4 regions of the Pantoea sp. SGAir0180 genome follow, and region 1 is predicted to be linked to each of the others. Evidence: predicted binding sites of a transcription regulator. Region 1 holds the regulator's gene; each other region holds the start of a gene.
What was found. The regulator PurR, encoded in region 1, represses purine synthesis genes. The targets are predictions, from matches to a motif close to CANGCAAACGTTTGCNTG.
Positions count from the first base shown of each region.

Region 2: the regulator PurR is predicted to act here: its motif matches at 1,946-1,963, upstream of guaD (guanine deaminase).
Region 3: the regulator PurR is predicted to act here: its motif matches at 1,841-1,858, upstream of purE (5-(carboxyamino)imidazole ribonucleotide mutase).
Region 4: the regulator PurR is predicted to act here: its motif matches at 879-896, upstream of C1N58_RS05465 (NCS2 family permease).

Region 1 covers NZ_CP028071.1:1,908,816-1,912,362, reverse strand. The annotation lists gene punC (purine nucleoside transporter PunC) at 1-410, opposite strand, end outside; gene punR (DNA-binding transcriptional activator PunR) at 519-1,424, shown strand; gene purR (HTH-type transcriptional repressor PurR) at 1,421-2,446, opposite strand; gene C1N58_RS08915 (cytochrome bd-I oxidase subunit CydH) at 2,729-2,818, shown strand; gene C1N58_RS08910 (C40 family peptidase) at 3,013-3,547, opposite strand, start outside.
Region 2 covers NZ_CP028071.1:1,609,499-1,613,045, reverse strand. The annotation lists gene xdhA (xanthine dehydrogenase small subunit) at 1-453, opposite strand, end outside; gene guaD (guanine deaminase) at 450-1,778, opposite strand; gene ydfG (bifunctional NADP-dependent 3-hydroxy acid dehydrogenase/3-hydroxypropionate dehydrogenase YdfG) at 2,160-2,906, shown strand; gene C1N58_RS07545 (YnfA family protein) at 2,935-3,261, opposite strand; gene C1N58_RS07540 (DUF1283 family protein) at 3,394-3,547, shown strand, end outside.
Region 3 covers NZ_CP028071.1:2,682,034-2,685,580, forward strand. The annotation lists gene cysS (cysteine--tRNA ligase) at 1-202, opposite strand, end outside; gene ppiB (peptidylprolyl isomerase B) at 418-912, shown strand; gene lpxH (UDP-2,3-diacylglucosamine diphosphatase) at 912-1,628, shown strand; gene purE (5-(carboxyamino)imidazole ribonucleotide mutase) at 1,941-2,450, shown strand; gene purK (5-(carboxyamino)imidazole ribonucleotide synthase) at 2,447-3,511, shown strand.
Region 4 covers NZ_CP028071.1:1,160,979-1,164,525, forward strand. The annotation lists gene C1N58_RS05455 (carbohydrate kinase family protein) at 1-49, shown strand, start outside; gene C1N58_RS05460 (response regulator) at 1-729, opposite strand, end outside; gene C1N58_RS05465 (NCS2 family permease) at 1,167-2,465, shown strand; gene C1N58_RS05470 (hypothetical protein) at 2,862-3,547, shown strand, end outside.

The DNA of each region.
Region 1 (3,547 bases):
GGCATAATGGTAGCAAAGACTTTATTAGCCTGTGACTGAGGATAGCGATCGACGACCAGCGCCTGCCAGCTGACGGCCGCCGCGCACACGCCGATAGCCTGCACAAAACGCAGTACCAGCATCAGGATCACATTATCTACCCACAACATACCCGCACAGCCCAGAGCAAACAGGGCGAGGCCTGCCAGCAGCACCGGCTTACGCCCCAACCGATCAGATAAGGGGCCCCAGACCAGTTGACCACAGGCAAAACCGGCCAGAAACAGACTCATGCTGGCGCTGATCATCCCGGCTGACGTGCTAAAACTTTGCTGCATAGCGCCGAAGGCGGGCAGGTACATATCGGTTGCCAGAAAGCCCAGCATACTGAGCACGGCAAGATAGGGAATAAAGCCTTTTGAAGCGGACATCGGGTTCTCATCAGTTGCAGAATAAACGCGGGGCAGTGTAAAAGCTGTACTTCACGCTGTGAAACGGTAAAATTTGCCTGTTGCTGTTAAAAATTTTGAAGGCAAATTATGTGGTCTGAATATGCGCTGGAAGTGGTGGATGCGGTCGCACGCGGTGGCAGCTTTAGCGCGGCCGCCCAGGAACTGCACCGTGTGCCTTCTGCCATCAGCTATACCGTTCGCCAGCTGGAAACCTGGCTGGCTGTGCCGCTGTTTGAACGCCAGCACCGGGAGGTGATTCTCACGCCGGCGGGCGAGCATTTCGTGCGGGAAGGGCGCAGCGTTATCAAAAAAATGGATGCCACACGACGTCAGTGTCAACAGCTCGCCAACGGCTGGCGCGGTCAGATTGGTATTGCCGTCGACTGCATCGTCAAACCGCAGCGGACCCGGCAGTTTGTCAGGGATTTTTACCGTCATTTTCCCGACATGGAGTTGCACATCAGCTATGAGGTCTTTAACGGCGTCTGGGATGCGCTGGCAGACGGGCGAGTGGATGTGGCGATAGGTGCGACACAGGCGATTCCGGTGGGGGGGCGTTTCGCCTTTCGCGATATGGGCACCCTGAACTGGCGTTGCGTGGTGGCGCATCAGCATCCTCTGACGCAGGTTGCTACGCTGGATGATGAGGCGTTGCGCTACTGGCCTTCTCTGGTGCTGGAAGATACGTCACGCGCGTTACCGCGTCGTATGACCTGGGCGCTGGATAACCAACGCCGGCTGGTGGTCCCGGACTGGCAAACCGGTCTGGACTGCGTGCGCGCCGGCTTGTGTGTCGCGATGATACCCGGCCATTTAGCGCGGCCCTTACTGGACAGCGGCGAGATGGCAGAGCTGAACTTACCACAGGCGTTTCCGGAAAGTCCCTGCTGCGTCAGCTGGGCGGAAGATCGCGCATCACCGGCGCTGGGGTGGTTACTCCAGTACCTGGGCGATGCGCAAACGCTAAATCAGGAGTGGTTGAGCGAGGATTAACGGCGGTAATCGCGATAAGGACCATAGCCCACCGAGCGTCGCTCAATAAGCGTCGGGTGGACTTCAATCGTCTGCGACTCTTCCCGCTTACTGGTAATGCGATCTAACAACATCTCCAGCGCTTTCTCACCCAACTGGGCTTTAGGTTGATGCACCGTGGTCAGTGCCGGAGTGAAATAGCGCGCATTGCGCACATTGTCGTAACCAATGACGGAGATATCCTGCGGCACGCGCAGGCCCATTTCGTCGGCCGCGCAGATTGCGCCCATCGCCATGATGTCGCCCCCACAGAATACGGCGCTTGGGCGCTGCTTCTGTGACAGAATCTGCTGCATGGCCTGATAGCCAGATTCGGGTTCAAAGTCACCCTGCACAATCCATTCGGCACGTGGCTGAATACCCGCTTCTTCCAGCGCCTTAAGGAAACCGGCATGGCGACCGCCTCCCGTGTTACGCTCCATCTGGCCGGGAATGGCACCAATATCGCGATGACCACGCTCAATCAAATAACGTCCCGCCAGATAACCGCCCTGAAAAGCATTGTCCAGTACGGTATCGGTAAAGTCGGCACGGGATTCGCCCCAGTCCATCACCACCATCGGAATATTGCGGTTCGCTTCCAGCATTTGCAGCAGATCATCCGGATACTCTGAACACATCACCAGAAGCCCGTCAACGCGCTTTTGCGCCATCATCGACAGATAGGCGCGCTGTTTTTGCAGGTCATTATGTGCGTTGCCCAGAATCAGGGTATAGCCTTTATCGAAGCAGTGATTCTCAATGGCTTCGATAATTTCAGCAAAGTAGGGCGCTTCACTGGACGTGGCGAGCAGGCCCAGCGTTTTGGTGTGATTCACCTTCAGGCTACGCGCGACTGCGCTGGGAGAATAATGCAGTTCCCGAATCGCTTCCCACACCGCTTCGCAGGTATTTTCTGCGACAAAGCGCGTTTTATTGATGACGTGTGAGACGGTCGTGGTGGACACGCCCGCACGCTTCGCCACATCTTTAATTGTTGCCATGTAAATCGAACTCCCGGGCCTATCTAAATTATTGATAAGCATATTGTTAAACGTTTGCGTCAGCGGACGGTTATTTCTGCGAAAAACATCGCTTTTCTGTCCGGTATTGAGTCATCAGGGCAGGAAATAACGTCTGAAAAGGGCGCGGACGCAACCGATATTGCGCGCTGTTGCGCAACAAAGGGGGGATTCTAACAAGGCTGTGCGGATAAAACGAGATTTTTACCCACGCGTATGTGAAAATGCTATAACCTTACAAACGTCAGGGTTAAAGGAGAGGGGATGAGTACCGATTTAAAACTGTCATTAATGACGACGGCAGCCGCACTGTTAATGATCATCGCGTTTAGCTTCACCGCTATTCTGCACTAGCCGCATTCGTTTGCAGCGACGCTATACTGGCTGACTGCGCGTCCAGCCTTGCCGGTGATACGTCCTGTCTGTCAGACCGTATCACCGGCAAGTGCGGCATTTTCGCCCGGAACACCCCGCTGCACAATCGGGGCGATATGGGCAATAAAAAAGCCGGGAAGCTGCCTTTCCCGGCTTTTTTGTATGAAGGACGTTTAGCGAACGGTCTTTGGCGTCATAACGCGACGCGCACCAATATAATGGCGCTGCCAGTAATCTTCGCTCAACGCACTGATTTGAATATCTTTACCGGTACGCGGTGACTGAATGAATTTACCGTTGCCCAGGTAAACCCCGACATGATCTGCGGTTCCACGCCCGTTGATGCGGAAGAAAACCAGATCGCCTTTTTCAAGGGATTCGCGGTTGACCGGTGCTGCATCCCGCAGATGGTACATTTCGTTAGCGGTACGGGGGATCTTAAACTTCACGACGTCTTTGTAGGCGTACCATACGAGGCCACTGCAATCAAAACCCGTATGGGGCGATTTGCCTCCCCACTGATAACGCTTGCCAAGTTGCCCCATCAGTTTTGCCATCGCCGTTTCACGCGCTTTCTGGTAACGCTGGCGATGCGCTTTACTCATTTTAATGGTGCCGGTTTCGGTATTGTCTGCCGTTAACGCCTTCGCAGCACGTTGATGACCATACCGTTTTTTGCTGGCGGCATTGGCGGCGACTTTTTTGCTC
Region 2 (3,547 bases), 300 kb from region 1:
CGCCATGATGGAACGGTAACCGGTACAGCGGCACAGGTTACCCGCCAGCGCATGTTCGGCCTGCTGACGATTCCACTCAGGCTGGTTTTTTTGCAGACTAAACAGCGACATGACAAAACCCGGCGTACAGAATCCACACTGCGAGCCATGGCAGTCCACCATCGCCTGCTGTACCGGATGCAGGCTTTTTCCCTGGCGTAGATCCTCTACCGTAATGAGTTGCTTACCCTGTAGCCCACTGACCAGCATCAGGCAGCTGTTCACGGTCTGGTAGGTGAGCTTCCCGTCTACGACACTGCCCAGCGTGACGCTACACGCGCCGCAGTCGCCGGAGGCACAGCCCTCTTTGGTGCCGCAGCGACGCTGATGCGTGCGCAAATACGACAGGACCGTCAGATTGGGATCGAGCTGCTCTTCTGTCACCGGACGGTCATTAAGCAGGAACTGAATCATGCGGCGTTCTCCTTTGCAGCGGATTGCCAGACCGGGCGACCGTTAACCCAGGTTTGTACGATATTTCTGTCATCGCCGAGCGTCATCAGCACAAACAGTTTTTCCCAGATATCTTTACTGTTTGCCATGCGTAACCTCTGCAAGGCGGACACGGCGGGATCCAGCACCACAAAGTCCGCTTCCTTGCCCGGGGCGAAGTTACCGATGTGTTTGTCGAGATCCAGCGCATGGGCGCCGCCCAGTGTGGCGTGATAAAACGCTTCTGCGGCGCTCAGTTTGTACTGCTGCAGTTGCCCCACTTTGTAGGCTTCTCCCAGCGTTTGCAGCATATTGAAGGTGGTGCCGGCGCCTACGTCGGTGCCGATGCCCACCTTAACGCCCTGCTGCCAGCTCCGCTGGATATTGAACAGGCCGCTGCCCAGAAACAGATTTGAGGTGGGGCAAAATGCTATGGCGGAGTTCGTATCATGCAGGCACTGCCACTCCTGTGTTTCCAGATGCAGACAGTGCGCGAATACGCTGCGGCGCCCGGTCAGCTGATACTGATGATACACATCCAGATAACCGTTATGGTCAGGAAAAAGCTGCTTCACCCAGGCCACTTCGTGGGGGTTTTCGCTAAGGTGCGTATGAACCCAGACATCCGGGTGACGCTGGCGAAGCGCCTGAACTTTCTCCAGCAGCGCCGGAGAAGAGGTCGGAGCGAAACGCGGCGTCAGCGCATAACTAAGGCGGCCGCGCTCGTGCCAGCGCGCAATCAGCGCCTCCGTCTGGGCATAGCTCTCTTCTGGCGTTTCTGTCAGGTAGTCCGGGGCATTGCGATCCATCATCACTTTGCCTGCGATAATACGCATATTGAGCGCCTCGGCTGCGCTGAACAGCGCATCTACCGACTGCGGGTGCACCGTGCCGAAAATCAACGCGCTGGTCGTGCCGTTCGCCAGTAACTGCTGCAGGAAAAATGCCGACATCTGCGCGGCATGATCCGGGCAGTGATACTGCGCTTCCACGGGAAAAGTGTACTGATTCAGCCACTCCAGCAGTTGCTCGCCAAAGGCACCGATCATTTCCGTTTGCGGATAATGAATATGGCAATCGACAAAGCCCGGGATGATCAGCTTACCGCGCAGGTCAATCATGCCGCCTGCATTCAGGCTGTCTGTGCTCTCCTGCCAGGGGCGCAGATCGACAACACGCCCTTCACGCAGCGTCAGCACGCCATCGTCCAGATAGCGTGCCTGCGCCAGTATCGATTCGGGATCGTGTGCCACTGCGGCAAAATCGAAGAAGCTGGCGCGAATCGCCGCGTCCGTATATGTCAGCATAATGTTTCCTCTGCCGGGCGGGGTAAATGTCGCCCTGTGCCTTAACCCTGGTCTCTGTTTGAACATTTTGCAAGAGTCATGCCAGCCTTGTTTATAAAATAAAAACTTATATATCAGTAACTTAATCAAAATTATTCGTTGCGCAACAAAAAAACGTCTTTACACACGACGCAAACGGTTGCCATCCCTTCGCAATCGGTTGCCTGCATAATGATGGCCAAAATGCGCCTTGCCAGCCTGAGGGGTTTGCACAATAACGGGGCAGGCTGCACAATAACGGCGCAGGCCGTGGGTGACCGTGCACGTAAAATTTAGCGGACGTCGCCAAAAATGCCGTGTTAAGGTGAAAGGAACACCATGAAACGGAATAAGGGAAACACGATGATTATTTTTGTTACGGGGGCAACGGCAGGGTTTGGTCAAAGCATTACCCGCCGGTTCATCGAAACAGGACACAAAGTGATCGCAAGCGGCCGTCGCGCAGAACGTCTGAAAGCGCTGAAAGACGCGTTGGGCGACAACCTGTATACGGTGCAACTGGATGTGCGCAACCGGGCCGCCATTGAAGAGGCAATTGCACACCTCCCTGCAGAATGGCGCGACATTGATGTGCTGGTCAATAACGCGGGTCTGGCATTAGGCATTGAACCGGCGCACCGGGCAGATGTGAATGACTGGGAAAATATGATCGACACCAACACGAAGGGGCTGGTGTATATGACGCGCGCCGTCTTGCCTGCGATGGTTGAGCGTAACGTCGGTCATATCATTAATATCGGGTCGATTGCCGGAAGCTGGCCCTATGCGGGCGGTAACGTGTATGGGGCCACCAAGGCCTTTGTCCGTCAGTTCAGCCTGAACCTGCGCACCGATTTGCACGGCACCGCCCTGCGCGTAACGGATATTGAGCCAGGCCTGGTTGGCGGCACCGAATTCTCTAACGTGCGCTTTAAAGGCGACGATGACAAGGCTGATAAGGTTTATGAGGGCGCGACAGCACTGACGCCGGAAGATGTGACTGAAGCGGTTTACTGGGTGGCAACCCTGCCTAAACACGTCAACATCAACACCCTGGAAATGATGCCCGTCAGCCAGACGCTGGCAGGCCTTAAAGTGCATAAACCCTGATTAAGAGGCCAGCCCTCGGGCTGGCTTTTTACGCTTTGCCCCAGCCCAGCACGATAATCAACATGCCGCTGAACGCAATCAGCGCACCACTCCAGTCCCAGATACTCAGCTTCACCCCGTCTACGATGCGCAACCAGACCAGCGCCGTGAGAACATAAACGCCGCCGTAAGCCGCGTATACGCGCCCACTTGCCGCCGGATGGAGCGTCAGCAGCCAGACAAACAGCGCGAGACTCAATACGGCAGGCACTAACAGCCAGGCCGACGCGCCCTTTTTCAGCCACAGCCAGGGCAAAAAACAGCCTGTGATCTCTGCCAGGGCGGTAATAAAAAACAGTAATGCAGTCTTGATCAGCACGTTAATCTCTCAGGCAGGTAAACGACATGCACACTGCTGGTGAGCATCTGAGCGGCAATGGTATACTATTGCGCACAGGCTGCAAAAGTTTACCCACAGGTAAGCCCGTGTTAACTGAAGGATATTACGATGAAAAAATTGCTTCCGGTTCTGATGGTGGCCCTGCTTTCTGTCACGGCATTTGGCGTGAGTGCAAACACCGATCGCCTGATAATTGAAAATGGCAGTAGCGCGCTGAATAATGAAGCGGCCCGTCAGAGTAAAGAGCAGTGGAATGACACGC
Region 3 (3,547 bases), 770 kb from region 1:
TAATGTTGCGCACATAATTGACGTCATAACCGACGTAGCGCAGATAGCGCGAAACCACGTCGAAGGCCACAAACGTGCGCCCGTGCCCAATGTGACAGAGGTCATACACCGTGATGCCGCAGACATACATGCCGATTTTGCCAGCATGAATAGGGGTGAATTCCTCTTTTTGTCGACTCAGGGTGTTGTAAATCTTCAGCATTGGGGGTTTCCGTAGTGAGGCGTGCGTAACGCACCGTTTTGAGTATCCTGTCATTGTGCCGTATTTTTATCTGTCACGCGACGCAAAGCAAGCCAACTGCGCTGCCTGGCTGACGTATTATCGGAAATTATGATATAAGAACGTTCGAGAAAAAGGCGTGTGCGCTTAAAAGCACACCCTATGCTACTGACGACAACCTTTACAGGACGAAAAAAATGGTAACTTTCCAGACTAACCATGGCGATATCGTGATCAAGACCTTCGATGACAAAGCGCCCGCAACCGTAAAGAACTTCCTGGATTACTGCCGTGAAGGTTTCTACGACAACACCATTTTCCACCGTGTGATTAACGGCTTTATGATTCAGGGCGGCGGTTTTGAGCCTGGCATGAAGCAGAAAGCCACCAAAGAAGAGATCCGTAACGAAGCCAACAACGGTCTGAAAAACACCAAAGGCACGCTGGCCATGGCCCGTACCTCTGCGCCGCACTCTGCGACCGCACAGTTCTTCATCAACGTGGCGGACAACGACTTCCTGAACTTCCGTGACGAAAGCCTGCAGGGCTGGGGTTACTGTGTATTTGCTGAAGTGGTTGAAGGGATGGACGTGGTAGAGAAAATCAAAGCGGTTTCAACTGGTCGCAGCGGTATGCATCAGGACGTACCGAAAGATGACGTCATCATTCAGAAAGTGACCGTTAGCGAGTAATGTCGCGCACGCTGTTTATCGCAGATCTCCATCTGTGTCAGGAAGAACCGGCGATTACCGCCGGTTTTCTGCATTTTTTGCAGCGCGAAGCGCCCCACTGCGACGCGCTTTATATTCTGGGCGATCTGTTCGAAGCCTGGATCGGTGATGACGATCCTAATCCGCTGCATCAACAGGTTGCCAGCGCCCTTCATGCCCTGCCCGTGCCGGTCTTTTTTATTCACGGCAACCGCGATTTTCTGATCGGCAAACGCTTTGCCCGCGCCAGCGGCATGACCTTATTGCCCGAGGAGCAGGTTCTGACGCTTTATGGTCACCGACTTCTGATTATGCATGGCGATACGTTGTGCACCGACGATGCGGGTTATCTGCAGTTCCGGGCGAAAGTGCATAATCTCTGGATTCAACGTCTGTTCCTGACGCTGCCGCTGTTTATTCGTAAACGGATTGCGGCACGGATGCGCGCCAACAGTAAACAGGCCAACCAGCATAAGTCGCTGGAGATTATGGATGTCAATCAACAGGCCGTGGTCGATGCGATGGTACGTCAGCAGGTGCCTTTACTGATTCATGGTCATACGCACCGCCCCGCTATCCATGATGTGTCGCTGAACGGAGCCCCCGCACAGCGCGCGGTATTGGGTGCCTGGCACAGCCGGGGATCAATGATCCAACTGGATGCAAACGGCATCCAGCTCATCGACTTCGATTTTTAGTCGTCCGGTGACATCGCGTTGCACACCTGCGCTGAGGCCCGTCGAGCGGCGCAAGGTACCCGGGGACTGTGCGAACGGGCGGCAGGCCAGCATAGTGAAACGCGTTCACGCCCTGCCGCCTGCCTTCCCCGCCCTGCGGTGAGCCGAGTTGTCTCACTCAGGCCGTATGCATTCCTGATGCGATAAGCTTATCGTCTGACGCTAACCCGCCCGACGCAACCGTTTTCCTTGCGCCTTTCTCATGGTATTCTCTGTGCCCTTCAAAACCTGTCCGCCTGGTCAGGTGTGTTTTTATTCACAGGAGTTGACCGCATGTCGTCGAATGCCGCCCCGGCCCGCATCGCAGTTGTTATGGGTTCCAAAAGTGACTGGTCCACCATGCAGTTCGCTGCGGAAATCCTTACCAGCCTGGACGTACCCTTCCATGTGGAAGTGGTGTCAGCGCACCGTACCCCGGATAAACTGTTTAGCTTTGCGGAAACCGCAGCGGACAACGGTTTTCAGGTGATTATTGCCGGTGCCGGTGGCGCGGCGCATTTGCCAGGGATGCTGGCTGCCAAGACCCTGCTGCCGGTACTCGGTGTGCCGGTACAGAGCGCCGCGCTGAGCGGCGTCGACAGCCTCTACTCGATTGTGCAAATGCCACGCGGCATTCCGGTCGGCACGCTGGCCATTGGCAAAGCGGGCGCCGCTAACGCAGCCCTGCTGGCGGCGCAGATTCTGGCGATTCATGACAGCGCGCTGGCGTCACGTCTGGCCGCCTGGCGTCAGTCACAGACCGATGAGGTACTGGACAATCCGGACCCGCGGGAGGAAGCATGAAGCCGGTTTGCGTACTGGGTAACGGACAGCTTGGCCGTATGTTACGTCAGGCGGGCGAGCCTATGGGCATTGCCGTGCATCCGGTTGGCCTGGATGCCGACCCCGCTACCCTGCCTATCGCCGGGAGCGTGATTACGGCTGAGATCGAACGCTGGCCCGAGACGGCACTGACGCGCGAACTCGCGAGCCACCCGGCCTTTGTGAATCGCGATATTTTCCCGCGGCTGGCCGACCGTCTGACGCAAAAACAGCTGCTGGATCAGCTCAGTCTGGCGACTGCCCCCTGGCAACTGCTGGCGGATAAAGGTGAATGGCCGCACGTTTTCAAAACGTTGGGCGAACTGGCTATTGTTAAGCGCCGCACGGGCGGTTATGACGGTCGTGGTCAATGGCGGTTACGTGCCGGTGAAACCGATACGTTACCCGACGACTGTTACGGTGAATGCATTGTCGAACAAGGCATTAACTTCTCGGGGGAAGTGTCGCTGGTCGGCGCGCGCGGCCATGATGGCAGCACCGTATTTTATCCGCTGACACATAATCTGCATGAAGAAGGCATTCTGCGTACCAGCGTTGCGTTCCCGCAGGCAGATGCCGCGCAGCAACAGCAGGCTGAGGCGATGTTAAGCGCCATCCTGCACGAGCTGAACTACGTCGGCGTCATGGCCATGGAATGCTTTGTCACGCCGCAGGGATTGCTGATTAACGAACTGGCGCCTCGCGTTCACAACAGCGGGCACTGGACTCAGAACGGGGCCTCAATCAGTCAGTTTGAACTTCACCTGCGCGCTGTTCTGGGTCTGGCTCTGCCACAGCCCGTGGTCATTGCGCCCTCAGTGATGGTTAACCTGATTGGCACAGCGTTAAATACTGACTGGCTCCAGCAGCCGCTGGTGCATTTGCACTGGTACGACAAAGCGGTGCGTGAAGGACGCAAAGTCGGTCACCTCAACCTGACCGACAGCGACCAGAGCCGTCTCGCTGCCGCCTTGCAGGCCTTGTTGCCGCTGTTACCTGCCGGGTATGCCAGCGGTATTCGCTGGGCAGCAGCCAAGCTGTAAATCTGTTCACGACCGGGCGCAGTATCATCGCGCCCG
Region 4 (3,547 bases), 750 kb from region 1:
GGAAAGTCCCAGCCCTTCAGGTTTGACCACATCGGCAGAAAAAACATAGCCCAGCCCGCGGATAGTGCGGATCAGGCCGGGCTGATGCGGATTGGCTTCAATTTTACGGCGTAACCGCATGATCAGCACATCGATCGTGCGGTCAAAGACATCCATCGTCTCGCTGTGGGTCAGTTCTAATAACTGATCGCGTGTCAGGACCTTACGTGCATGCCGTACCATGGCGCGTAACAAAGTATATTCCCCCTGCGTCAGGGGAACCGTTTCGCGTTGAGGATTGAGTAACTGGCAGCGCGCTTCATCAAGCACCCAGCCATTGAAGCGCCAGCCTGACTGCGCGTCATCACTGGTTGCGGCACGTCCGCTGCGTCTGAGGGCGGCGCGTGCGCGGGCCACGACCACGCGGGGATTGAACGGTTTAGCAATATAGTCGTCCGCGCCCATCTCCAGACCCACGACCATCTCCGATTCCGATCCCATGCCGGTCAGCATGATTACGAGGATATCAGGCCGTTGACGCTGCAACTGCTGGAGCACCAGCAATCCATTGGTATCAGGCAACATCATATCTAACATTACCAGCGCGATGTCCGGGTGAGCACTGACCATCGCCAGCGCCTCTTTACCCTGATGACAGCGATAAACCCGTAAAGCATGTTCACTGAGCGCGTCCTGCAACAGATCGCAGACCGCAGAATCATCATCCACCACCAGAACTGCTGGCTTCATTGTGTGACCTCAATGTTACTAAAGAGTTAATGTCGAGTTTACACATTCCCCTTTTGCCTGCAGGTTAATGCGGCTGAAACGTGACCAGCGTCGCCTCACAAAGTGTTGAAGCGTGCGTCAGCACCCTTTTTTTGCCTTTTCGGCATTGAAAGGAAAACGTTTGCGCATTTAGGGGGCAATGCACCATAATCGCGCCCTGATTCGGTTCAGAATTCTCTTAAGGCTCGTTTGCGCTTATCCAGGTAATCGATTGCGTGTCGGACTGGCACAGCAATTGCTTGAGACTTAGCAATTGCTCACATGACAAAGGAAAGCAACCCCGGTTTTTAGCAGGCCTGCAACGGCGCGGGCCAGCCGTCGGCATTACCACAAACAGCATGATAATAACTTTGGCAAGAGAGCACGTACCTGAGTGACGTCTCTATCATCGAGAGATAATGATGTTAGAAAAACTATTTAAATTAAAAGCGCACAACACAACGGTTCGCACCGAAATCATCGCCGGGATCACGACCTTTCTGGCAATGGCTTATATCCTGTTCGTTAACCCCAGTATTTTAGGGGCGACCGGCATGGACAAAGGTGCGGTCTTCGTCGCGACCTGTCTGGCGGCGGCAATTGGTTCTGTGTTGATGGGACTGATTGCCAACTATCCTATCGCCCTGGCACCGGGAATGGGCCTGAATGCGTTCTTCACGTATACCGTTGTGCTGCACATGGGCTACACCTGGCAGATTGCGCTGGGCGCGGTATTCCTGTCTGCGGTTATCTTCTTTGCGTTATCAATCTTTAAAATTCGCGAATGGATTATCAAAAGCATTCCGTTGCCGTTGCGTGCGGGGATTGCCGCCGGTATTGGTCTGTTCCTGGCGATTATTGCGCTGGAAGGGGCGGGAATCGTCGTCGACAATCCGGCCACGCTGGTAGGAATTGGTGATTTGACCAAGCCTGGACCACTGCTGGCGATGTTAGGTTTTATCATCATCGTCGTGCTGGAGGCGCGCCGTGTGACGGGCGCGGTTTTGATTGGCATTCTGATCATTACCTTTATCTCCATGGGAATTGGCCTGACGCCGTTTGGCGGCGTATTTTCTGCCCCGCCGTCCATCGCCCCGACGTTTATGCATCTGGATATCGCGGGTGCGTTTAACGTGGGTCTGATTAGCGTGATTTTTGCGTTCCTGTTTGTCGACGTGTTTGATAACACGGGAACGCTGCTGGGCGTGACCAAACGTGCCGGACTGGCTGACGAAGAGGGCAACGTGCCTAAAATGGGGCGCGCGCTTGTGGCGGACAGTGCGGCGGCGCTGTTTGGTTCTCTGCTGGGAACGTCCACGACCACCAGCTATGTCGAATCGGCTGCAGGCGTCAGCGCCGGTGGCCGTACCGGATTAACGGCTGTGGTAGTGGCGGTGCTGTTTTTACTGGCGCTGTTCTTTTCACCCCTGGCTTCCAGCGTGCCGGTTTACGCCACGGCACCCGCACTGCTCTTTGTGGCTGTGCTGATGACCTCAGGCCTGGCCGAGATCGACTGGAAAGACATTACTACTGCGGCTCCTGTTACGGTGACGGCCCTGACCATGCCATTAACGTATTCCATTGCAAACGGTATCGCTTTCGGCTTTATCACCTGGACCGTGGTGAAACTGCTGAGTGGACGGACGAAAGAAATTAATGCGGCGCTGATTATTCTTTCCCTGCTGTTTGTCATTAAGCTCGGCTGGTTGAGTGCATAATTAACTTCACCGTTACAGCATATTTAATATGCTGTAACGGTTTTAGCGTTATATTTCGCGTCGATGCATCACCAGGCTGCCTCAGCTTTTTCAATCGTTGTGCATTCTCTTCCAAAATGAATATGAACTGCCTTTTCTTCACGCCTTTCACCTCTTACTCTCCGACAACACCTTCTGAATAAGGCGGCACGCTGGTTTTATTTTGCGTTCTTATTCAATCAGGTAATGTTTATTGTGCGGGACTTTGCTTCAATAACGTCGAAGCAGGTCGTGAATAACGTTAACGGATGCATGTAATCCGCCTGTCAGGGACCGATAATGGGCAACCTTTGTATAAAACGGGATCGCGGAAAGCCAAACGTAATCGACCGTCATTGCGGGACGGGAGGCAAAACAATGGAAAATTTTGAAAAGCGCTTTGAGCGACTGGAGCAAGACAGCCATCAGATGAAAATTGATCTGGCGCTGTTCAGTGGGCGCGCGACGGCATTTGCGACGAAAACTGATCTTGAAATACTGCGCTCAGAGCAAACGCTGTTTCACGTTGAAATGCTTCAGCGATTCACTGGCCTGGAAGAAAATGTAGGACACGTCGCGAGTCAGTTTGCCGGTATTGAGAACAGGCAGGATCGTATTGACAGCAAAATTTTTGAAATCAATAAGGTATTAGTCGACGTTACTAACCGGTTTAACAGCATTGACGCCACCTTCTCGGTTGTCATAGCGAAATTTGATGATACTGACAGCCGATTTGATGGGACAGATAAGCGGCTGGACGGACTTGGCTGTCGGTTCGAGGGTGTGGACAAGCGGTTCGACGGACTTGACTGTCGACTTGATGGCGTGGATAAGCGGTTCGACGGACTCGACTGTCGGCTTGATGGCGTGGATAAGCGGCTGGACGGACTCGACTGTCGGCTTAATGGCGTGGATAAGCGGCTGGACGGACTCGACAGTCGGCTTGATGGCGTGGATAAGCGGTTCGACGGACTCGACTGTCGGCTCGATAGCGTGGACAAGCGGCTGGACGGACTCGACAGTCGGCTTGATGGCGTGGATAAGCGGCTGGACGGACTCGACAG